Regions from separate parts of the Sediminicoccus rosea genome, predicted to be linked through region 1. Evidence: predicted binding sites of a transcription regulator. Region 1 holds the regulator's gene; the other holds the start of a gene.

Region 1 (11,102 bases):
CCCTGTGCTGGGGGCGAGCCGAAGCCCCTGGCTCTGCGCCGTGGCCGCGAGAATGGTGCCGCCCGCACGCTCCAGCCAGACCCGGAGCCCTGGAGTCTCGATCCCCGGCGCCATCAGGTTGGCAAGCATGGGAACCTGCACCTCGGCCACGCCATGCACGTCACCCAGGCCCGGAAGATGCAGCGGCCGTGCGAAGAAGACCGACCACTCGCCATTGGCCGCATTGCGGACCGGCTCGCTCACCAGCAACCCGCCGGCGCTGAGGCCTGCGCTGACATAGCCTGGCCCGATCGGAGCTGGGAGCGGACGCCGGCGCGAAGCCGGCAGAGCCGCCGCGATGGTGCGGCCAGCGCCATCCACGAGCAACAGATCACGGACGGCAAAGTTCTGGCTGTTGATATGGCGCAGTTGCCCGTTTACGCGCTCCAAATCTCGGCTTTCGGTCGTATTCGCTGCCGTCCCGGGGCTGCTCAGGACAGGCGCGAGCAGGGCGGGAAGGCTCGCGAGTGTAGCATCGACCTGAAAGAGCGTTCGGTTGATCGCGTCGCGGACGGCGTGCCCCGCGCGCTCGGTCAAGCCGGTCGCGCTCTCCATCGCTGTGCGGCGAGAGGCATCAAGCAATGCCGCGACCGCCAGGGCCTGTGTGAGGAGGAGCACGACGCCGCAAACGGCAATGCCGATGCGAAGGGGGCGGCCATGGGTCATTGTGTTGGCATCCCGGCGCGGATCCCGGTCGTGGCAGCGAGGCTGTCATTCCAGACGCGGGCACAGTTTTCGCCACAGCGGTCTAGCCAGCGCGGCAGTACCGTCTGGCGCACGAGGCGCTGGCGCATCTGCTCATCGGCGGCGCTGACCGGAACCACCCGCATGCGCCCTCGGAGGCCGCCCGTGCAATCCGCGTGACCGGCATTGCAGCGCAGCCCCTGTAAGGTGTCCTGCTCCGCCGCTGTCCAGATTTCCTCTTCCAGCGCGGTCAACCCGAGGCTGATCTGGCTACGTACCTCGTCGGGCAGGGCTGCCCAGCTTGGTCCGTGCGCGGCGAAGACGCTGACACCCCAAGAGAGTGCCATGGTGTGCACATGGCTCGTCACCTCATGAAGTCCGATCGAGTTGCCCGACAATGTGCCCGTGATGGCGCATTCCACCGTGCCCCTGCGGATGGAGCCGACGATCTCCGCGAAGGGAATGACGACCGGAAGGGCGCCGACTGCTTCCATGAGATCGGCCTGGGTGGCCGAGGAGGTTCGGACACGTCGGCCCACGATGTCGCCGAGGCCGGAGAAGGGACGGGCGCAGAAGAGCACCTGAGCCGGGTAGGCATAGACCGCGAGCACTTCCAGTTCGTGATTCTCTCGCAGGATGCGCGTGAAGACGGAACGGAATGCCTGCACATTGCGCCGCAGGTGGGCCATGTCCGGGTTCAGAGCCGCAAGGTCGGAGGCCATGAGTTCGGGCTCGTCGGCGCCCGCGATGGTGAGGATCAGTGTCCCGAAGGGCACCACGCCGACGCGCATGAGATGGATGAATTCAGAGCCCCGGATGCCGCTGCGGTCGAAGGGGGCGATCTCTGCCTGGACGCGTCCACCTGTCAGGCGGGGGACGCGCTCGAGCCAGAATGGGACCTCGTAACGGTCATATTGGGTCACGCCGGCGAGCCCGCCCACGATCTTGAGCTGGATGGGCGCCTCCTGCGCCGAGGTTGTCTTGGGCGTCACGTCGAGGGCGATAAGAAGGAGGATGGTGACCCCAATCCTGCAGATGCGCCGGAGCCTTCCTCCCGCCATCCAGCTTGGCTGCAACAAAGGCCCGGCGTGGCCCGGTTTGACGGTCATCTGCTGCCATCTCGGATTGTATTAAGGAACTCTTAACACGTTAAGGTTGTATCAGCGGATGGATGGCCGTTCCAGTCTTCGGTAGAAATGAAATGTTGAGTTTTGTAGTCAGATGTTGATGTTTCGCCCTTTGGTGCTGCCTGCACTGGAACTTAGACGGGTGCTTCGGGGATCGCCGAAGGAACGAAGCGCACAAGAATGCGAGGAAAAAGAGACTAAAAGAAGATTTTTTCGATAAAGCGTAGTCGGGGCACGATCGCGATCTGCGGTCAGGCTTCTCCCTGGCGAATCTGCTGCACCGTGAGGATGCCGTCGTGAGGAGCCTTCTCGGACTCGCACGGCTTCGCGAACCGTCAAACGGCCCCAGCCCCTTCCCCCGGGACGGCCTGTTCGACCGGCGGCAGGCAGCCAGGGTAGTTGGGCTTCTTGCCACTACTTCAGCCCACTGCATCTACTTCGGGGCGCCACGGGTCGCCCGGAGTGCCGGGGTGCTGATACGGAGAAATGCCCAACTCTTCCGCGATCCTCCGCCACGTGGTCAGTGAAGAAGGGCGGATGGATGGAGCGCGCCGGCGAGCCGCGCGCTGCACAGTCGGGATGGCAACCCACCGCTGCTTCATCCCCCGCGTGCAAGGTATGTTCAGTTCCGGAAGGTCGGAATAGCGGGAGGTCGTGCCAGCACCTGGCTAGGCTCGCATGTCGTCAGTCCACGTGGGAGGGCTTGTGGTCCACGTCCAACGCCGGGTCGACGGGATGCGAGGCGGCACACTGCGCTCACCCTTTCCCATTCAGCATCCGAAACACGGTGCCACCGATATGGTCGACCTTCGCCCGGACTGCTCTACAGCGCCTGCATGAAGGGGGAGCTGACGGGCTACTCGCCTCAAGGGGCGCAGCGGCTTCGAAGGAGAGGACAACTCATTTCGGTCACGGCAGCCACCTTGTCAGGCAGATCCGCTGACCCGATCGAGAACTGGTCCGCTCCTGCTGTTAGCTATTTTCGGTAGGACCGGATCAAGCCGGACAGGGTGCCCTGCACCTCGACCCGGTCAGCGCCGAAAATCTTGGTCTCGTAGAGAGAGTTGCAGGGCTCGAGCGCAATAGAATTGCCTCTCTTCCTGATTTTCTTCAGGGTTGCCTCGGCCTTGTCGACCAGGGCAACAACAATGTCCCCGTTCTCGAAGGTCGACCCGAGGCGGATGACCGCGATGTCGCCGTCCAGTATGCCCGCATCGCACATCGAATCGCCGGTGACCTTCACTGCGTAGTGCGGGCCTGCGTGAAGGATATCGGACGGCACGTCGATATAGGAATTCGTCTCGCCGATGGCCTCTTTCGGGCTGCCTGCGGCAATATTGCCTAGAAGCGGAATTTTATGGGCCCTGGTCTCCGAGAAAGATTCAATGAACGGATCAACGGATCGCAAAGATGAGATCGATTTATCTTGCCGGTCGCTACCCATTTTTTGCGTTGGGAGGCGAACCACTTCAAGAGCTCGGGCCCGATGGGCGCGTCGACGGAGAAAACCTCGTTCCTCCAATGCAGTGATGAGGCGATGCACACCCGATTTTGATCTGAGATCAAGGCCATCCTTCATCTCGTCGAACGAGGGGGAAAACCCCGTTGTCTCGAGATGCTGATGGATGAACATGAGCAACTCATGCTGCTTGCGGGTGAGCATGCTATGACAACTTCCATGGGTTGGCAGCACGATCGCGCTGCTAGCCGGTACAAACCATAAACATTCTGCTTGTTCTACAAAGGTTCTGCCGGCAGGTCAAACAGAGTTTTCGAGGCGTTGGCCGGGTCGGCCAGATTCAATCGGGCGCTACGGCGCGAGTTCTTGGGCTGATGCCGTTCCGTTGCTCGGTGACCGCCCCATCTCGCTGCTGCGAAGCGTACAATGCGCCCGGCGCTCGGGTGGAGCGCGGCTTCCCTGCCTCCGATCGCCCCTTTCAGGAGGCCGCGCAGATCACGGAACCGCCCGCCAATACCCGCCGGGCCCACTTCTACTCGGGTTGATCGTTGACGCGACACAATCGGTCCGCTGCGCCGGACACCCGGCTATGACGAAACGCAGTGGAAGTCGTCGCTTCTGCGTGATCACGGGCTCGGCGGCTGTCGTCTGATCCGTCTCCACCGGTCACCCACGGCGAGAGATCCGGCCTGCCTCCGGTCCTTGCCGACTGCGCCCTTGAGCGGTCGGTGTGACTCGGGCCTCAGCAGGGCTAGGACACTGGCTGCTCTTCGCTGGGCTGTCGGGTTGGCGCCATCTCTGTCTCACCGCGTCTCAACTGCGGCGGCAGCCCATGGAACAGCTACGGTGCATCGTTCAGAGGGATCTCCACATCGAGAAGCGGCGCGTGCTGTTGGGCGCCGTAGACATCCGTGTCTCCAAAGCCCCCCGCTGGCACAAGGCGTGGCAAGCTAGCCTTGAAAGCGGCCGCAGCGTCATAGGCCGTGAAGAGCACATCCTCTTCGGGCACGCCGTAGAGTCGAGCGAAAAGTGCCGGGTTCAGAACGCCCGTCGCCTTCACGCGGCGATAAAGCTCGTGGTCCTCGAACAGGACGTCGATCGTGACGATGAAAGGGCCGGCATTCTTGCTCTTGCAGACCTGCGCGATGTCACGGATGCGGGCCATGGTCAAACGCTCTCATACTCGATGGGGAAGATGGCGCAGGGGTCGTTCAGCGCCAACGTGTGGAAGACGCTGAAGCGGTAAAGGGGGCCCAATTCGATGTCGGATGGCGAGAAGGGAAAGGCCATGTTCCCCTCCTTGCAGAGCCTGCCCGGGAAATCAGCATGCAGCAGCGATGTCCGTGCCATGGCCAGGACGGCACTGGCGATTTCCTGCGTGCCGGCGACCACCTCGATCACGAAACCCAACTCGTGGCCGGTGACGGCGGGCGTTGGCTCCCAGCCGGCCATGACCCCATCCTTTCCGTAGACGCGAAGTGACATCCGCCAAGCCGAGGGCGGAACGCCGAAAGCTTCGGCCTTGGCCGAGACCTTGACGCGATGGACGGCCAGGTAGTCATCGATCTGACGGATCAGCACGGGGTCACGCGTGCCGCAGATGGTGATGGCGCGATAACCGTCGCGCTCAACCCCCTCCAGCTTGACCGTGTACTGCGCTGAAGGAACCCAGCGCATGCCGCTGACCTTCACTGCGCGGTCACTCACCGGCTCGAAGGTGACATCCGAGGTATCGAGCATGCCGCCCGGCTCCGTGTGGTGAATTGGGCTCGCGTTTTCATGCAGGGCAAAGTTGGCGACGGAGAGGGGCGTGCAGCGGCGGATCGGGTTGGGAGGCTCGCAGACGAGGTGATCGTCACGGAGGGTCACCAGCAGGCAGTCTGGCTCCTTTGGGACAGCCGGCTCGGCGCCGCACTCCAGCATCTTGCCGGCATACCAGGCGACGGCGGGCGGGATGCCCGCGCGCAACGCGACGGCAGCCCATTGGGCTGGGTCACTGCTGCGGCCGCAGAGAATCACTTGCGCACCACCATCCAGCGCACGCGCGATGGGCTCTGGACCCATCATGGCGACGATGCGTTCAGCGCGATCAATGGTGGCTGCGTCGAGGGGAGGCAGCTTGGCGAGCGCCTTGACGCGCCCCGAAGTGACGGCCTCGCGCAGCATGGCACGCTCCGGCTCGGCATGGATCAGCGCCATCCGAAAGGAGAGTTGTTCCTCGCGCGCGATCTCGCGGACCAGTGCCGCTGTGTCCTGCAGATGTGGCTCGCCGCCGGCGCCACCGGCGGTCCCGATGATGCACGGGATCTTCGCCGCCATGGCAGCCAGCAGCATCAGCTTGAGGTCGCGCTTCACCGAGAGGCGCGAGGTGAAGGAGGTGCCGGCGCCCAGGTAGTGCGGCCCCGGATCGGTGCTGCCGCCATCGGCGCCGATTGCATGCGGCGCCCGCGCCATCCCGATTTTCAGCGATTCCTCGGCATAGCCATAGCCGAGGATACCGCTGGTCGAGAGCATCCGAACTTCTGTCATGGCGCGCGCCGAATCAGACCGTCGCGCGTGGCCTGCTCCCATTTTGCGTCATCGGAGCGCATCAGGGCCTGCAATTGCTCCAGGTCCATCGGTGCTGCCTCGTTGCCGAGCGTGGCATAGCGCGCGCGCATGGCAGGCGTGGCGATGATCTCGTTGATCGCGGTATTGAGCTGGGTGGCGATCGCTGTCGGCAGGCGCGCCGGGGCGAGAATGGCGAACCAGCCCACGAAGTCCGTCCCCGGCACGCCGGCCTCGGTCAGCGTGGGCACCTCGGGCAGGTAGGGCGAGCGTTGCGGCGAAGTGACGCCGATTACACGCACCTGGCCGGAGGCGACAAGCGCCGCAGCCGTGGCCGGGCTTCCCCATGCGACAGGCAGATGTCCTGCCGTCAGGTCTGCCAGATAGGCGCCGCTGCCGCGATAGGGCACCTCGTTCAGCTCGATCCCGGCGCGGAGGGCGAATTGCCGTGCCGCGAAGGAGGATTGCGCGTCCGATGTTCCCTGGGGGACGCCACCCGGCTGGGCACGGGCCGCGGCGATCAGACCGGCGACGTTCTGGAACGGCGCGCGCATGCTGGCCATCATCACCATCGGGTACCTGGCGGTGATGGACAGCAGCGTGAAGTCCGTGACCGGATCGTAGGGCAGGGGCCCCAACTGACGGGCCATGATGTGCGTGCTCGTTTGAGCGCCGAGCGTGTAGCCGTCGGGCGCGCTACGGGCCACGGCCTCCGTGCCCACGATTCCGTTGGCGCCCGGGCGGTTCTCAACCACGAAGCTGCGGCCAAAGCGGGCGGTCAGTTGCTCGGCGATGGCGCGCGTTGTCACATCCGTGCCACCGCCCGCGGCGTAGGGCACAATGATCCGCACGCTGCGCGAGGGCCAGACATCTTGCGCCCGGGCGATAGTCGGCAGGACGATGGCTGCACCGAGTGCGGTGCGGCGTGTGAGGGTGGTTGCTGGCATCGTTTTTCTCCCGGTTCTTGGTTTCAGGTGCGCCAGTCTCGCGCATTCGGGCGCTTGAGGCCCAGGTTTTCGCGCAGCGTCGGGCCCGCATAGTCCTTGTGATAGAGCCCGCGACGCTGGAGTTCGGGCACCACGAAGCGCGTGAAGTCCTCGAAAGCACCAGGCGTGTGGGTCGCGGCCAGCACGAACCCGTCGCAGGCGCGGGTCGTAAACCAATCCTCCATCTGGTCTGCCACGTCCTTCGGCGTGCCCACGAAGTTCGGGAACTCCTTGATGGTGCCGCGGCCTGAGAAATGCACGAAGTCCCGCACGGTCGGGTTCGGCTTGCCGCTCAGCATCACCACGCGGTCCTTGAAGCCGGTCCAGGACATCTTCTGGAGTTCCTCGTCGGTGAACTCGCTGTCCAGGTCCTTGCTCGCAAAATCGAAATTCGTGACCTCGGAAAGCAGCACCAGGCCATCCACCGGCTTGGAAAGCTCCAGGATGGCTTCCCGCTTGGCCTCCGCGATCGCGCGCGTCTCGCCCACGCAGACGTAGCATGCGGGTGCGACGAAGACCTTCTCCGGGTCGCGCCCTGCTTCGGCCACGGCGGCCTTGAGGTCGGCATACTGCTTCCGACCAGATTCGATGTTGAGATAGACCACGAAGATCAGCTCGCCCCAGCGCCCTGCGAAGCGGCGCCCGCGGCCCGATTGTCCGGCCTGGATCAGCACCGGATGCCCCTGCGGCGAGCGTGGTACGGAGAGCGGGCCCTTCGAGCGGAAGTACTTGCCCTTGTAGTTCAGCGCGTTAACACGGGAGCCATCTGCGAAGCGGCCCGTCGCCTTGTCCGCGATGATGGCTCCCTCCTCCCAGCTGTCCCAATGGCCCATAACGCATTCGACGAATTCGTCGGCGCGGTCATAGCGCATGTCATGCTCGAGATGCTCGGAGCGGCCGAAATTGGCGGCCTCCGAATCATTGAGCGACGTGACGATGTTCCATGCCGAACGCCCACGCGTCATCAGATCCAGCGTCGCGAAGAGGCGCGCCACGTGGAAAGGCTCATAATACGTCGTCGAGTAGGTCGCGCCGAGGCCAAGATTCTTCGTGGCGCAGCCGATGGCGGTCAGGATGGAGATGGGATCCATCTTCACCACCCGGATTCCGTTCTCGACCGCCTCTCGATGGTCATGGCCGTAAATGTCGGGCATGGCCAGGCGATCGTCGAAGAAGGCAAGGTGGAATTTTCCGTCCTCGAGCACGCGGCCGATCCGCTGGAAGTAGTCGGGCGTCAGGAAATCGAGCGCATTGGCGGGATGCCGCCAGGAGCCTGGGGCGATCGAGCAGTTCTGGGCCTGCATGAAGCCCACCATGGCCATTTGGCGCGGTGTCTGTGTCATCCGGATCGGTTTCCTCAGGCGTTTGATTGTCGGTGAGGTTACGGGTGGGCACGACTTTCGTCCAGACGAATTGTGCACACGGTTGCATTAAAATTTTGGCTTTAACCCTGGAGTGTTGTCAGGACGTCGCGTCGAGAGTCGATAATTTGTGGGGACGTTTGCGCGTGCTTCGGGCCGCGTGCTACGCCAAGGATATGGACCATCCGACCCGCCGCGCGCGCGCGACGATCCTGACCCTGTCCCGGAGTGCCGGCGTTTCTCCCTCCACCGTCTCGCGTGCGCTGAAGGGCGATCCGCGGATCTCGAAGTCCATGCGTGCGCGCATCGCAGAACTCGCAAGTGACGCCGGCTACATGCCCAATGCCCTCGCGCGCACGCTCTCCTCGGGGCGCAGCGGCCTGCTTGGCCTCGTGCTTGGCCCGCGCAGCAACCCCTTCTATGCGATGCTGCTGGAGGAAGTGGTGGCCCAGAGTGCCGAGCGCGGACTGCGTTTCCTGATCCTGCATGCCGGGCCGGGTCCAATCGAGGACCGCACGACCGAGGCCCTGCTCCAGTATCAGATGGATGGCTGTCTCATCACATCGGCCGACATGTCCTCCCGCGCCGCGGAGATCTGCGCGGCTAACGGCGTTCCCGTGGTGATGATCAACCGTGTACCGCGTCTGCATGCCAGCGCCGTCTCCTGCGACAATGCCGAAGGTGGGGCGCGCATGGCCGAACATCTGTTGCAGGGCGGACACCGCCGCGCTGCGATCATCCACACGGGCGGTGCCAGTTCGAACGGCATCGACCGTGAGCGTGGATTCAGCGAAGTCTTCCAGGCTGGTGGAGGCGCAATCACCTCACGCTTCGATGGCCGCTCGGTCTACGAGGGCGGCCACGCAGCTGGTCGCGACATCGCGGCGATGGCCCCGGAGATGCGGCCCGATTGTGTTTTCGCGGTCAGCGACATCATCGCCATGGGGACCATGGACGCCCTGCGCGAAGCGGGTCTCGCCGTTCCGCGCGACATATCCGTCAGCGGTTTCGACAGCATCCCCGAGGCGGCGCGAGCCGCCTATGACATCACGAGCTTCGAGCAGCCACTCGTCGCGATGGTGCGGCGTGGGCTCGACCTGCTGGCGGCCCGCATCCTCGAGCCGGGCTTGCCTGACGAAGCAGTTACCCTGCGTGGCCATCTGATTGTGCGCGGTTCAACGCGGCGCGGTTGAAGGCTCCGTTGATGCGGCTGGCCGTGAGACACGCGTGGACTCCGCTGTCGAGAGGCTGCGCCCCGCTCAGTTGATCTCACGGATCGCATGCATGGCGGCGGGCGTACCCGGGAGGGGTGCATGGTTCATTGGATCCGCAGCGTCTCCCTCGGTGCTGAGGAGTTTCGGTCTCGCCTGATTGTTCGCGCTTTGCTCATGTCGGGCTCCGATGGGCGGCCGCTCGAGTGTGTCCACCGGCGGCGGATGAGGCGACGCCTCGCGACCTGAATGCCTCTTGCCAGAACCGCCCCCCCAACGTGGCTTTCCGGCCCGGCATACGAGGCGGGTGAGTGCTTCGGCCACGCACGCTGGCCGACGCCCAGGTTGCTATCGGGGTACCTCCGTAGCCGAGGACACATGCCCCAAGATTTGAACCAGCGGACCGAATGCGGCCGTGCGGCTGACAGGCTATCTTGCGCTTGGGCGGTCAGGCTGGCGCCGTCGGTGCCATCACAGCGAACTACCGCCACAGATGAGTATTTGCTGGCCCGTGATGGCGCCCCCATCCGCGCCAAGCAAGAAGCTGGTCAGTGCCGCGACCTCATCGGGGCGGATGTAGCGCCCGATTGGCGGCAGCTTAGGCACCATCGCACTGCGTGCCGGGTCGCGCAGCATGGCCGTGTCGGTTGCCGCCGGCGCCACGACATTGGCGGTGATCCCACGCGGCGCGAGTTCGATCGCCCAGGACCGAACCATTGCCACCAGTGCGGCCTTGCTTGCGGCATATTGACTGCGGCCGGCGGCCCCGGCAGCGGTGCGGCTGCCGATGAGTACAACGCGCCCGCCATCGGGCATGCGCGGCACCAGCAGATCCACCAAGAGGGATGCTGCCTCGACATGTAGGCGCCAGAGGATGCGCCCCGCTTCCGCATCCAGCGCGCCGACGAGCCCCCCGCGCATCATCCCGGCTGCATGCACGAAGGCGGTGGGTTGGAGGTCTGCGATGGCGGCAGGCAGCGCCGAAGCGTCAAGGAGATCCACGGCGCGATGCGCGTAGCGGGCGTCGGTGACGCCGGGGTCGTTGCGGCTGAGTCCGGTGACGCGCCACCCTTCCCGCAGCAGGCGGGAAGCGATGGCCGCGCCTATGCCGGAGCTGCTGCCGGTGACGATCGCATGGCCCGGGCTGGCCTCTGGCGGCATGCGGCGTCTCCCTTCGGCCGGTTGCGATGCGCTTGACAGCGTTGCTGGCTGACGGATAGCAACACACGAGAAATCGAACAAGTGTTCGCAATCCGAACAAGCGATGGGAGGCGGGAGGATGGACGGACCACACACTCGCGTCGAGAACCCGAAGAACCTGGTTCAATCGGTTGCCAAGGCGTTTGCCGTCCTCAAGGCATTCGGGCCCGACCGGCCGGAACTTACCCTCGCCGAGGTGGCGGCACAGACCGGCCATGACCGTGGCACGGCCTTTCGCCTCGTCCACACGCTGGTCGATCTCGGCTACCTCCGCCCGATCCCGGATGCACGTCGATTCCGGCTCACGCTGAAATGCCTGGAACTAGGTTATGCCGCGCTCTCCGCGGATGATCTGCCGACGCATGCCCGGCCACTGCTCCGTGAGCTTGTTCCGAACCTGGCCGATGCCGGCTCGCTGGGGGTGCTGGAAAAGGGGGAGGTGATCTACCTCGCTCGTGTCGAGGCTGGGTTGGAGCGGCATGGTGTTG
Region 2 (11,102 bases), 860 kb from region 1:
GGCAGGGCCTTGATGACGGGGCCGCGGCCATAGACCTCGCCCGGCGCCTTCAGCCAGCGGAAGGCGATGAAGGGCGCATCGGCGAAGCGGCCCTGCGCCACGAAGAGGGGCGCCTTGAGGCCGGGCGCGTCGAAGACGGCGGCGTAGCGGTGGCCCTGGCCGTCGGGCCAGACCGCCTCGATCAGGCGGTGCTTCACGGGCTCGGGCTGGTCCGCCTCGGCCGCCGCCTCGCGCTGCATCGCGGCGGGGATTTCGGCGAAGGGGAACCGGCGGAGCATTTCGGCCGTGCTGAGGCGCGCCTCGCGGAAGACGGTGTCGAGCCGGCCGGCAGGGCCTTCCTCCAGCACGGCGGTGCGGACCGGCACGGCGGTGAAGCGCAGCGCGGTGCTCTCGCCCGGTGGCGCCTCCTCCACCAGCATGATGCCGGTGCCGGTGATGACCAGGTCCAGGAAGGCCTGGTGCATTTCGACCGCGAAGTTGGAGCGGTCGAGATGCGCCTGCAGCGTCCCGGCGGTCCTTTCCAGCGCGGCGGCCTCGCTGGGTTCGGCCTGGCCCTGGGCGGGGGCGAGGCCGAACCAGCGCGACCAGGGTGGCGTGAGTTCGGCGAGAAGCGAGGCAGCGAGCTGCTCCGTCGCGTCGGCGGCGGTGGCGTCATAGAGGCTCGCCGCCTCGTGCGGGGCGGGCAGGACATGGGCGTAGGCATCGCGCCAATGGCCCTCATGCGGGCGGCGGCGGGCGATGGCGGCGTCGTGCCGGGCGAGGATCTGTTGCGGGGTCATGGCCGTCACTCGCCGAGCAGGGATTTGCGGGTGAGTGCCACGGGCAGCGGGGCGAGCACGCCACGCGCCGAGGTGGCGATGGTGCCCTGGATGCCCTGCCGGGCGCCGGCGCGGCTCTGCGTGCGCGCCGCCTCGGCCGCCTGGGCCGGCGGTGTGGCGACCGGGGCGGGCTCGGGCGAGGGGGCCGGGGCCTGGGGTGGGACCACCACGGGCTTCGGGGCGCGGAACAGGCCTGCCATGCGCGGCGATCTCCTTCTGGACGGGGGCGGAACGCCAAAAGGGCCGGCCCCTGCCGCCCGGGGGGCGGAGGAGCCGGCCCTGGAAGCGGCCGGTGCTGGAATGGGGGATGAAAGGGTGGTCCAGGGGGCGCGGGCGAACCGGGCTGGATGCAATTCGCCCCTTGGCAGAAGTCTTTTACGCCTAGGCCTTCGGCATTGTCAAGTTTTTTTTCCTAGATTCATTCATCCGGGTCAGGCCGCGGTGCAGGCCGGCCGGCGTGAGGGCGAAGGGCGCGTGCGGGCCCAGAACGGCGCGGCAGATGGAAACGCAGTTCAGCGGCATGCCGCGCAGGGGCGCGCCCAGTGCCGCTTCCTCCAGCGGGTAGGGGCCGAGGGGCAGCAACCCGGCGCGGCGGTAGAAGCCGGGCAGGTCATAGCCGGGGGGGACGGCCAGGCGCGCGAGCAGGAGGCGGCCCGAGAGCGGGTCCAGCACCATCCAGCCCGCCGCATCCTCGAGAGCGGCGAAGCAGTGCCGGAAGCCGGGACGGAGCAGGCGCTGCCACGCATGGTCGGCCCGCCCGGAGAAGACGATCCAGGCGTGCTGCGGCGGAAGGTGGCGGCGATGGGCCGGCCGCGGCGGGGGGCGTTGCGCGCTCATTCCTCGCGCGTCGGGCCAGGGCCGGAAAAAGGAATGATATCAGCGTCATGGACGCCGAGGCCGGGCGCGCCGGCGACGATACCCTTGACGCGGAGCGGCCATTCCAGCCGGCTCATCGCCTCCCGCCAGAGCCGGTGGTCGCCGCGCTCCTGCAGGTGGCGGGGGGAGGGCGCCGTGCCGCGCTCGCCCCAGAGGCGCATGACGCGGGCATGGGCCAGCTCGATCCGCCGCTGGCGGTAAAGCCGGTCCAGGCACTTGATCACGTCATCCGGTTCGCAGGGGCGTGGGGTGGCGCCCTTGCCGGCGGCGATGCGGGCCCCGTCGCGCCGCGCCACCAGCGCGGCCATGGTCCAGAACCAGGCATCCTCGGCGGAGGCGAAGGGCTCCGTCCGGGCGAGGGAGGCGAAGCGGGGGGCGTGGCTGGCCCGGGGGGCGGGGGGCATGGAGGCGTCCTTTCATGCGTGAGCTGGGGGCGGCAAAACGGAACATTTAGGGAACATAGCGGGATCACGAATTTGGTTGCAAGGGGAATGAGCAACATTTTCCTATTGCGCGATGACGTGACACCTATGATGGTCCTCACGCCATGCGACATGACGACATCTGGCGCGCGATTGATTCGCTCGCTGCCGAAAACGGGCTCTCCGCCTCCGGCCTTGCCCGCAAGGCCGGCCTGGACCCGACGGCCTTCAACCCCTCGAAGCGCATCGGGCCGGATGGCCGTGCGCGCTGGCCCTCCACCGAGAGCGTGGCCAAGGTGCTGCACGCGACCGGCGCCGGGGTGGAGGCCTTTGCCGCGCTGGTCTCCGGCCAGGCGGCGCTGCCCAGCCTCTCGCGCGGGCCGCGGCCTACGCGCCGCATCCCCTTGATCGGTCTGGCGCAGGCGGGCGGCGAGGGCTTCTTCGACGATGCGGGCTTCCCGGTCGGCGGCAGCTGGGACGAGATCAGCCTGCCCGAGATCAGCGACCCCAACGCCTATGCGCTGGAAATCTCGGGGGATTCGATGGAGCCCGTGTTCCGGGACGGCGATGTGGTGATCGTCTCGCCCGCCTCACCGGTGCGGCGGGGGGATCGCGTGGTGGTGCGCACCCGCCTCGGCGAGGTGATGGCCAAGGAGCTGAAGCGGCAAAGCGCCAAGCGGATCGAGCTTGCCAGCCTCAATCCGGCCCATCCGGATTACAGCTTCGACCTGCCGGATATCGCCTGGCTGCACCGCATTCTCTGGGCCAGCCAGTAGGGCGCGGCCTGGGGGCCGCTTCTTCCCGCGCTTACGGGGTGGGCTGCAGATCCACGTCATTCCCAGGCACCCGCATGCGGGCCCGCCTCGCGCTCGGGGCCGGAAAATGGCGCCGTCACGCGCGCCCTCTCCGGCCGCTCAGGCCCTGCCAGGCGGCGCGGCGGCCTACCGGAAGACGGGCACCGCGTCGTCATCCACGGGCGGCGGCGGGGGTACGTCGATCACAACCGAGGCCGGGTCCACCCCGGTGCCGCCATCCAGGAAGAAGGTCACGCTCTCCGGCCAGAAGATGACGATGGCGACCAGGATGAGCTGCAGGCCGAGCCAGGGGATGGCGCCCAGGTAGATGTCCTTCGTCAGCACGGATTTCGGCGCGATCGAGCGCAGGTAGAACAGCGCGAAGCCGAAGGGCGGGTGCATGAAGCTGGTCTGCAGGTTGATGCAGAGCAGGACGCCGAACCAGACGAGGTCGATGTCGAGCTTGGCGGCCACCGGCGCCAGCAGCGGCACCACGATGAAGGCGATCTCGAAGAAATCGAGGAAGAAGGCCAGGAAGAAGATGAAGATGTTGACGAAGATCAGGAAGCCCGTCTGCCCGCCCGGCAGGTGGCTCAGCAGGTGCTCCACCCAGTGGGAGCCGTCCACGCCCTGGAAGACCAGGCTGAACACCGTGGCGCCGATCAGGATGAAGATGACCATGGAGGTGATGCGCATGGTGTTGCCCATCGCCTCGCGCAGCAGCTTCCAGGTGAAGCGGCCATTCATCACCGCCAGCACCACCGCACCCACCGCACCCATGGCCCCCGCCTCGGTCGGCGTGGCGAGGCCCATGAAGATGGTGCCCAGCACGAGGAAGATCAGCGCGATGGAGGGGACCATGCCCTTCAGCACCCGGCGGTAGAGCGGCCAGCCGCGCGGCATCAGCGCCTCGGGCGGCAAGGGCGGGACCTTGTGGGGGGCGACGATCGCGACCACCGCGATGAAGGCGATGAAGAGAAGGATCTGCAGGATCGAGGGGCCGATCGCGCCCGCATACATGTCACCCACGCTCTTGCCGAGCTGGTCACCCAGCACGATCAGCACGAGGCTCGGCGGAATCAGCTGGGTGATGGTGCCCGAGGCCGCGATCACCCCGGTCGCGATCCGCATGTCGTAGCCGTAGCGGATCATGATGGGCAGCGAGATCATGCCCATGGCGATGACCGAGGCCGCGACCGTGCCGGTGATGGCGCCCAGCACCGCGCCCACGATGATGACGGCATAGGCGAGGCCGCCCGGGATCTTGCCAAAGAGCTGGCCGGTGCCCTCCAGCAGGTCCTCCGCCAGGCCGCAGCGCTCGAGGATCGCGCCCATCAGCGTGAAGAAGGGGATGGCCAGCAGCAGGTCGTTCGAGAGGATGCCGAAGACCCGCAGCGGCAGGTTGCCGAGATAGGCCGTCGTGAAGAAGCCGAGCTCGATCGAGAGGAAGCCGAAGAACAGCCCGACCGCGCAGAGCGAGAAGGCCACCGGGAAGCCCATCAGCAGGAAGAGGACGAGCCCGCCGAACATCAGCGGCGGCATGAGGTCGAGGGTCATTATTGTTCGGGCCGCTGGTATTCGGTGACGACGGCGACGCCCTCGACCGGGCCGCGCAGCAGGGCGAAGCGCTTGATCAGCTCCGACAGGCCCTGCAGCACCAGCAGGAAGAAACCGAGCGGCAGCAGCAGCTTGGCCGGCCAGCGGATCAGCCCGCCCGGGCTCGCCGAGCCCTCGTTGCGCATCAGGCTGTCGAGGAAGAAAGGCCAGGTCATCCAGGTGAGCAGGATCATGCCGGGCAGGAGGAAGACGATGATGCCGAAGATGTCCACGTAGAGCCGGCCACGTTCGCTCATCCAGCCATAGAGCAGGTCCACCCGGACATGCTCGTTGCGGAACAGCGTGTAGCTGGCGCCCAGCATCACCACCGCGGCGAAGAGGTACCACTGCACCTCGAGCCAGGCGTTGGAGGAGAAGTTGAAGCCGTAGCGGCTCATCGCGTTGCCCGCGCTGATGGCGCAGGCGAGGAGGATGCACCAATCGGCCACGCGGCCGAATTTCTCGTTCATCCAGTCCACGCCCCGGCTGAAGGCCAGAAGCACACCCATCGCCACCTCCCCGCCGGAATTGCGCCCTGCGCGCGCTTGCCATCCGCCATGCGCGCCCGCGTGACGCTCCCTAAACATGATTTTCGGCTTGTCCAGCCTGGAGTGAGGGCCCCCAGGGGCCTCGCCCTGGCCGCCGGGGCTGTTAAGCTCCTTCCGATGGCAAGGCGAATCGAACATTGGGCGCCCGGGGGCCGGCCGTGCTGACCCTTCTGGGCGGCTGCTTCCTCGCCTTTCTGGCGCTCTCGGCGCTGGGCGCTTCGGGGCGGGCGCCGCGCTGGGTCTTCCTCGGCAGCGCGCTCGCCAGCGCCGGGCTTGGGCTGGTGGGCCTGGCCGGGCTTCCCGCCACGGCGCTCGGGTTCGGCCCGCCCTGGGGGGCGGCGCAGGTGGCGGTGGATGCGCTGGCCGGCTGGTTCCTGGTGATCCTGGCGCTGGCGGCCGTGCCGGCCTGCCTCTTCGCCGCCGCCTCGCCGCCGCCGCCCCGCGCGGAGGGGGCCGCCTTCCCGCTCTTCCTGGCCGGCATGGCGCTGACCCTGATCGCGGCGGACGGCTTCACCCTGATCCTCGGCTTCGAGCTGATGTCGATCGCCTCCTGGGCCCTGATCGCGGCGCGGCACGCCACCGGCGCGGGGCGGCGGGCGGCGCGGCTCTACCTGGCCTTCGCCGCCTTCTCGGGCCTCTGCCTGATCGGCGCCGTGGGGCTGCTGGCCGGCGGCGGGCTCGGCTTCGCGGTGATGCGCGGCGCCCCGCCCGAGGGCTGGCGCGCCGCGGCCGTGCTGCTCCTGGTGCTGCTGGGGGCGGGGTCCAAGGCGGGTCTCGTGCCCTTCCATGTCTGGCTGCCCCTGGCGCACCCCGCGGCGGCCAGCCCGGTCTCGGCGCTGATGTCCGGCGCGATGGTAAAGATCGCCCTCTATGTGATGATCCGCCTGCTGTTCGACCTTTCGGGCGCGGCGCAGCCCGCCTGGTGGGGCCTGCCGCTGGTGGGCCTCGGCGTCGCGACGGCGCTGATCGGCGCGCTGCGCGCCAATCTGGAGCGCGACACCAAGGCCATCCTCGCCTGCTCCACGCTGGAGAACATGGGGCTGATGGTGGCGGCGCTGGGCCTCGCCCTCACCTATCGCGGGGCGGATCTGCTGCCGCTCGCCTCGGTCGCGCTGGCGGCGGCGCTGCTGCACGCGCTGAACCACGCGGCCTTCAAGACGCAGCTCTTCCTCTGCCTCGGCGCGGTCTACAGCCTGGCCGGCAGCCGCGACCCGGACCGGCTGGGGGGCCTGATCCACCGCATGCCCTGGGTGGCGGGCTGCGCGCTGCTGGGCGCGCTCTCGGCCGCCGCCTTGCCGCCGCTCTCGGGCTTTGCCAGCGAGTGGCTGCTGCTCCAGGCGCTGATCCAGGGCTTTCGTGTCTCCGACATGTCGGTCCAGCTCATCGCCGCCGTCTCGCTCGCGGCCGTGGGAATGGCCATCGGGCTGGCCGCGGCCGCCATGGTGCGGCTTTTCGGCCTCGTCTTTCTCGGTCGGCCGCGCACGCCGCGGGTGGCGGGCGCGCCGGATGCGGGCGGCATGATGCGGGTGGCGCTGCTGCTGCCGAGCCTGCTGACCCTGGCGCTCGGGCCGCTCGCGGCCGTGGCGCTGGGCGTGCTGGATGGCCCGATCCGCCAGGTGCTGGGGCCGCAGGCGGCGGCGCCGCGCTTCGGGCTGGAACTCGCGCTCGGCGATGGCGGCGCGCGCTACCTGCCGGGCCTCGCCGCGCTGCTGCTGGCGCTGGTGGTCGGTGGCCTCGTGCTGGCGGTGCGCCGGCGCTCGCCCCGCGCGCCCGCGCGTGGCCCGGCCTGGGACTGCGGCTTCATGCCGCCGCCGCCGCACATGCCCTTCGGTGATCCACTGAGCCAGGTGAGCGCGATGGGGCTCGGTCAGCCCATTCGCCGCAGCCTCGGGCACCTCGCGATCGCGCCGCGCGAATCCCTGCTGAACCAGCCGCCTGGCTCGCCCGCCGCCGCCCGGCTGCGCGTCGAGGGGCGGGATCGCGGATTCACCCGGCTGCTCTACCCATTGGCCCGCGCCCGCCGCGCCCTCTCGCGCGAGGCGGAGAAGCTGCGCGGGCTGAGCCTGCGCTTCTACCTGAGCCTGACCTTCGGCACGCTGGTCTCACTGCTGGCGCTGGTCGCCCTGCTGGAGCGCGGCTGATGGCGGTGCTGGGCAGCCTCCTCACGCAACTGCTGCATGTCGCGCTCATGCTCGTGGCCGCGCCGCTTCTGGTGGGCGTGGTGCGCTGGCTGAAGGCGCGCCTGCTGGGCCGGCGCGGACCGCACCCGATGCAGCCCTGGCGCGACCTGCTGAAGCTGCTGCGCAAGCAGCCGGTGCTGGCGGATGGCGCGAGCCTGGTCTCGCGCATCGCCCCCTATGTCGCGCTCGGCGCCACGCTGCTGGCGGCGGCGCTGGTGCCGAGCTTCGCCTTCGGCATGGCGCTGGCCCCGATGGCCGACCTGCTGCTGATCGCGGGGCTGCTGGCCCTGGCGCGGGTGGCGCTGGCGCTGAACGGGCATGATGCGGGCACGCCCTTCGGCGGCCTGGGCGCCGCGCGGGAGATGACCTTCGCCGTCTTCGCCGAGCCCGCGCTGATGGTCTGCGTCATGGTCTTCGCCGTGCTGATCGGCAGCACCAACCTCAATGCCATCGGCTTCGGGCTGGTGGATGCGCAGCTTGGCCTGCGCGTCTCGCTGCTTTTCGCGGCCGTGGCGCTGGTGGCGGTGGCCCTCGCCGAGAATGCCCGCGTGCCGGTGGACAATCCGGCGACGCATCTGGAACTGACCATGGTGCATGAGGCGATGCTGCTGGAGGCCTCGGGCCGGCACCTCGCGCTGTGGGAGATGCAGGCGGCGCTGAAGCTGCTGGTCTGGCTCGGCCTGCTGGCCACGCTCTTCGTGCCCTATGGCACGGCCGCGCCGGGCAGCGGCCCCTTCGCCTGGGGCATGGGCCTCTTGCTCTGGGCCGCCAAGATCGGGCTGCTGGCGCTGGCACTGGCCGTGTTCGAGAGCGCCATCGCCAAGATGCGCGTCTTCCGTGTGCCGGAATTCCTGGGCGGCGCGCTGATGCTGGCGCTGCTGGCGGCGGCGCTGATCTTTGTTTCCACGGGATTGGCGTGATGGGCTTCGGCGACACCTCCTACGATGTGGCGCATGTGCTGGGCGGCGCCATGCTGCTCATCTCCTTCGTGCTGCTCTACCAGCGGCGCATCTTCGCGCTGGTGAACGCGCTCGCGCTGCAGGGCGTGGTGCTGGCGCTGGCCGCGGTCTGGCAGGGGCATGTGCAGGGCGCGCCGCAGCTTTTCGTCACGGCCATCATCGCGCTCGTCGCCAAGGGGATCCTGATCCCGATCTACCTGCGCCGCCTGGTCGTGCAATTGCCGCCGGCGCGGCGGGCGGAACCCGCCTCGGGGATCGGCGCCAGCATGATCGCGGGCTTCCTGCTGGTGGGGCTCAGCATCCTCGTCGTGCTGCCGGCCACCGCCGGCGCGCGGGCGCTGGCGCGGGAGGACCTGGCCATCGCGCTCTCCGTCGTCCTCCTCGGCCTGCTGATGATGGTGACGCGCCGCACCGCGCTCGCGCAGATCGCGGGGCTGATGACGCTGGAGAATGGCCTGGTCCTGGCCGCCGTCGGCGTGGCCGGCATGCCGCTGGTGGTGGAGCTTTCGACGGCGGGCCTCGTGCTGGTCATCGCCGTCATCGCCGGCGTCTTCGCGCGCGTGCTGCATGAGCGCTTCGACAGCCTGGACACCTCCGTGCTCGATCCGCATCGCGGGGAGGGCACATGACGCTCTGGCTCATCCTCATCCCGGCGCTCGCCGCCGCGCTCTGTGCGGCGCTGCCGGCGCAGGCGGCGCGGCTCAACATCCTGGCCTCGGGCGTGACCCTGCTGCTCGCGCTGCTGCTGCTGGGCGAGCCCACGGGCACGGGCTGGCTGCGCGCCGATGCGCTGAACACGCCCTTCGTGCTGATCGCCGCCATCGTGGGCTTCGGCACTGCCATCTTCTCCGCCCAGGACATCGCGGGCGAGGGCTTCGACACCGGGCAGAACCGCGCCTACCACGCCGCCTTCCAGGGCTTCATGGCGGCGCATTTCCTGGCCCTGCTGGCCGACAACCTGGGCGTCATGTGGGTGGCGATCGAGGCGGGCACGCTCGCCTGCGTGCTGATGGTGGCGCTGCACCGCACGCCCTCCGCGATCGAGGCGGCGTGGAAGTTCTTCATCCTCTGCGGCGTCGGCATCGCGCTCGCGCTGTTCGGACTGATCGTGCTGGCGCTCGCCGCGCAACCGGTGGGGGGCCATGCCGAAGGGCAGCTCTCCTACGCGGCGCTTCGGGCGCTGGCGCCACAGGCCGATGCCGGGCTGCTGAACCTGGCCTTCGTCTTCCTGCTGGTGGGCTTCGGCACCAAGGCGGGCTTGGCCCCCCTGCATTCCTGGCTGCCCGACGCCCATGCCGAGGGCCCGACGCCGATCGCCGCCGTGCTGTCGGGCCTGCTGCTCAACGCCGCGATGCTCGCCATCCTGCGCGGCAAGAGCATCGTGGCCGCCAATCCCGAGGCGATCCCGCCGGGGACCTCCCTGGTCGTCATGGGCCTCGTCACGCTGCTGCTGGCGGGCTTCTCGCTCTGGCGGCGGCGGGATGCGAAGCGCCTCTTCGGCTGGAGCAGCATCGAGCACATGGGCATTGCCGCCATCGCCTTCGGCATCGGCGGCGTCGCGGGCCACATGGCGGGGCTGCTGCATCTCTGGGGCCATTCGCTGGTGAAGTCGGCCGCGTTCTTCGCCATCGGCCGCGCGGTGCGGATCAAGGGCGCGCAGCACATGGCGGCGATCGGCGGGCTCGCCACCTCGCATCCGGCGCTGGGCTGGGGCCTTGCGCTGGCCATGGCGGCGCTGGCGGGCTTGCCGCCCTTCAGCCTCTTCGCCTCGGAATTGCTGCTGGCCACCGCGATGGGGCGTGAGGCGCCCTGGCTGCTGCCGCTGCTGATCTTCGGCCTGCTGGTCGCCGGCACGGCGCTGCTGCACGCCATGCAGCGCCTCTGCTTCGGCCTTCCCACCCCGCAGCCCGCGCCGATGGCCGCCGGCCTCGCCACGCTGCTGCCGCTCTGGGGCCACCTGGTGCTGGCGATGGTACTGGGCTTGGCATTGCCGGGCGCGCTCTCGGCCATGCTGCTGGAAGCGGCGAGGGCGCTGTCATGACGCTGCGCGCCACCATCGAATCCGGCCAGCGCCTGGGCTGCACGCCCTGGCCGCGCTTCCTGCTGGATGCGCGGCGCTGGTCATCCCTCGCGCCCGCGCCGGGCGTCACGCTGCTGGGCCTCTGGGGCGAGCCGGGCTTCGCCCATGCGGCCTTCCTCGATGAGGCGCGGCTGGAGGTCCTGCTCGCCTCCGTCCCGGCGGAGGAGGGGCGCATCCCCGCCCTCTCGCCGCTCTGGCCGGCTGCCGCGCTGTTTGAGCGCGCGCTGATGGACCTCTGGGGCATCATGGCCGAGGGCGGTACGGATGCGCGCCCCTTCCTCGACCATGGCCGCTGGCCGCTGCTCGCGCCGCTCTCCGCCCGCCCCGCCGCCCGGGCGCCCGAGGCGACACCGCTCGAATTCCTGCCCGTGGCGGGCGAGGGCGTGCATGTCATCCCCGTCGGTCCCATCCATGCCGGCGTGATCGAGCCCGGGCATTTCCGCTTCCATGTGCAGGGCGAGATCATCGTCCGGCTGGAGGTGCTGCTCGGCTACGTCCACAAGGGCACGCTCTCGCTCATGCAGGGCAAGCCGCCGCGCGCCGCCGCCCGCTTTGCCGCGCGGCTCTCGGGCGACACGACGGTCGCGCATTCCCTGGCCTTCGCCCGCGCGGCCGAGGCGGCGCTGGGGGTGGAGGCTCCGCCGCGCGCCCTCGCGCTGCGCGCTGCGATGCTCGAATTGGAGCGGCTGCACAACCACCTGAACGACCTCGGCTTCATCGCCAATGACGCGGCCTTCGCGGCGATCCATGCCCGCTGCGGCTGGCTGCGCGAGGGGCTGCTGCGCGCCCAGCGTGACGCCTTGGGCCACCGGCTGATGATGGACCGCGT

What was found. Region 1 encodes LexA, which represses DNA repair genes until DNA is damaged. Its sites were predicted from a motif close to TGTTCTANNTANGTTC; they were not measured.
Region 2: a site for LexA is predicted at 2,139-2,154, ahead of R9Z33_RS21020 (S24 family peptidase). Genes of this name have one in related genera too.

Annotation. Positions count from the first base shown of each region.
Region 1 covers NZ_CP137852.1:3,490,793-3,501,894, reverse strand. The annotation lists gene R9Z33_RS16935 (response regulator) at 1-705, opposite strand, end outside; gene R9Z33_RS16930 (TRAP transporter substrate-binding protein) at 702-1,832, opposite strand; gene lexA (transcriptional repressor LexA) at 2,827-3,513, opposite strand; gene R9Z33_RS16920 (DUF4387 domain-containing protein) at 4,151-4,474, opposite strand; gene R9Z33_RS16915 (acyclic terpene utilization AtuA family protein) at 4,477-5,823, opposite strand; gene R9Z33_RS16910 (Bug family tripartite tricarboxylate transporter substrate binding protein) at 5,835-6,803, opposite strand; gene R9Z33_RS16905 (LLM class flavin-dependent oxidoreductase) at 6,827-8,185, opposite strand; gene R9Z33_RS16900 (LacI family DNA-binding transcriptional regulator) at 8,380-9,396, shown strand; gene R9Z33_RS16895 (SDR family NAD(P)-dependent oxidoreductase) at 9,886-10,656, opposite strand; gene R9Z33_RS16890 (IclR family transcriptional regulator) at 10,694-11,102, shown strand, end outside.
Region 2 covers NZ_CP137852.1:4,353,711-4,364,812, reverse strand. The annotation lists gene R9Z33_RS21040 (portal protein) at 1-779, opposite strand, end outside; gene R9Z33_RS21035 (hypothetical protein) at 785-1,018, opposite strand; gene R9Z33_RS21030 (hypothetical protein) at 1,200-1,655, opposite strand; gene R9Z33_RS21025 (hypothetical protein) at 1,652-2,098, opposite strand; gene R9Z33_RS21020 (S24 family peptidase) at 2,242-2,892, shown strand; gene R9Z33_RS21015 (TRAP transporter large permease) at 3,058-4,467, opposite strand; gene R9Z33_RS21010 (TRAP transporter small permease subunit) at 4,467-5,015, opposite strand; gene R9Z33_RS21005 (proton-conducting transporter transmembrane domain-containing protein) at 5,213-7,195, shown strand; gene R9Z33_RS21000 (respiratory chain complex I subunit 1 family protein) at 7,195-8,154, shown strand; gene R9Z33_RS20995 (hydrogenase-4 component E) at 8,154-8,822, shown strand; gene R9Z33_RS20990 (proton-conducting transporter transmembrane domain-containing protein) at 8,819-10,234, shown strand; gene R9Z33_RS20985 (hydrogenase large subunit) at 10,231-11,102, shown strand, end outside.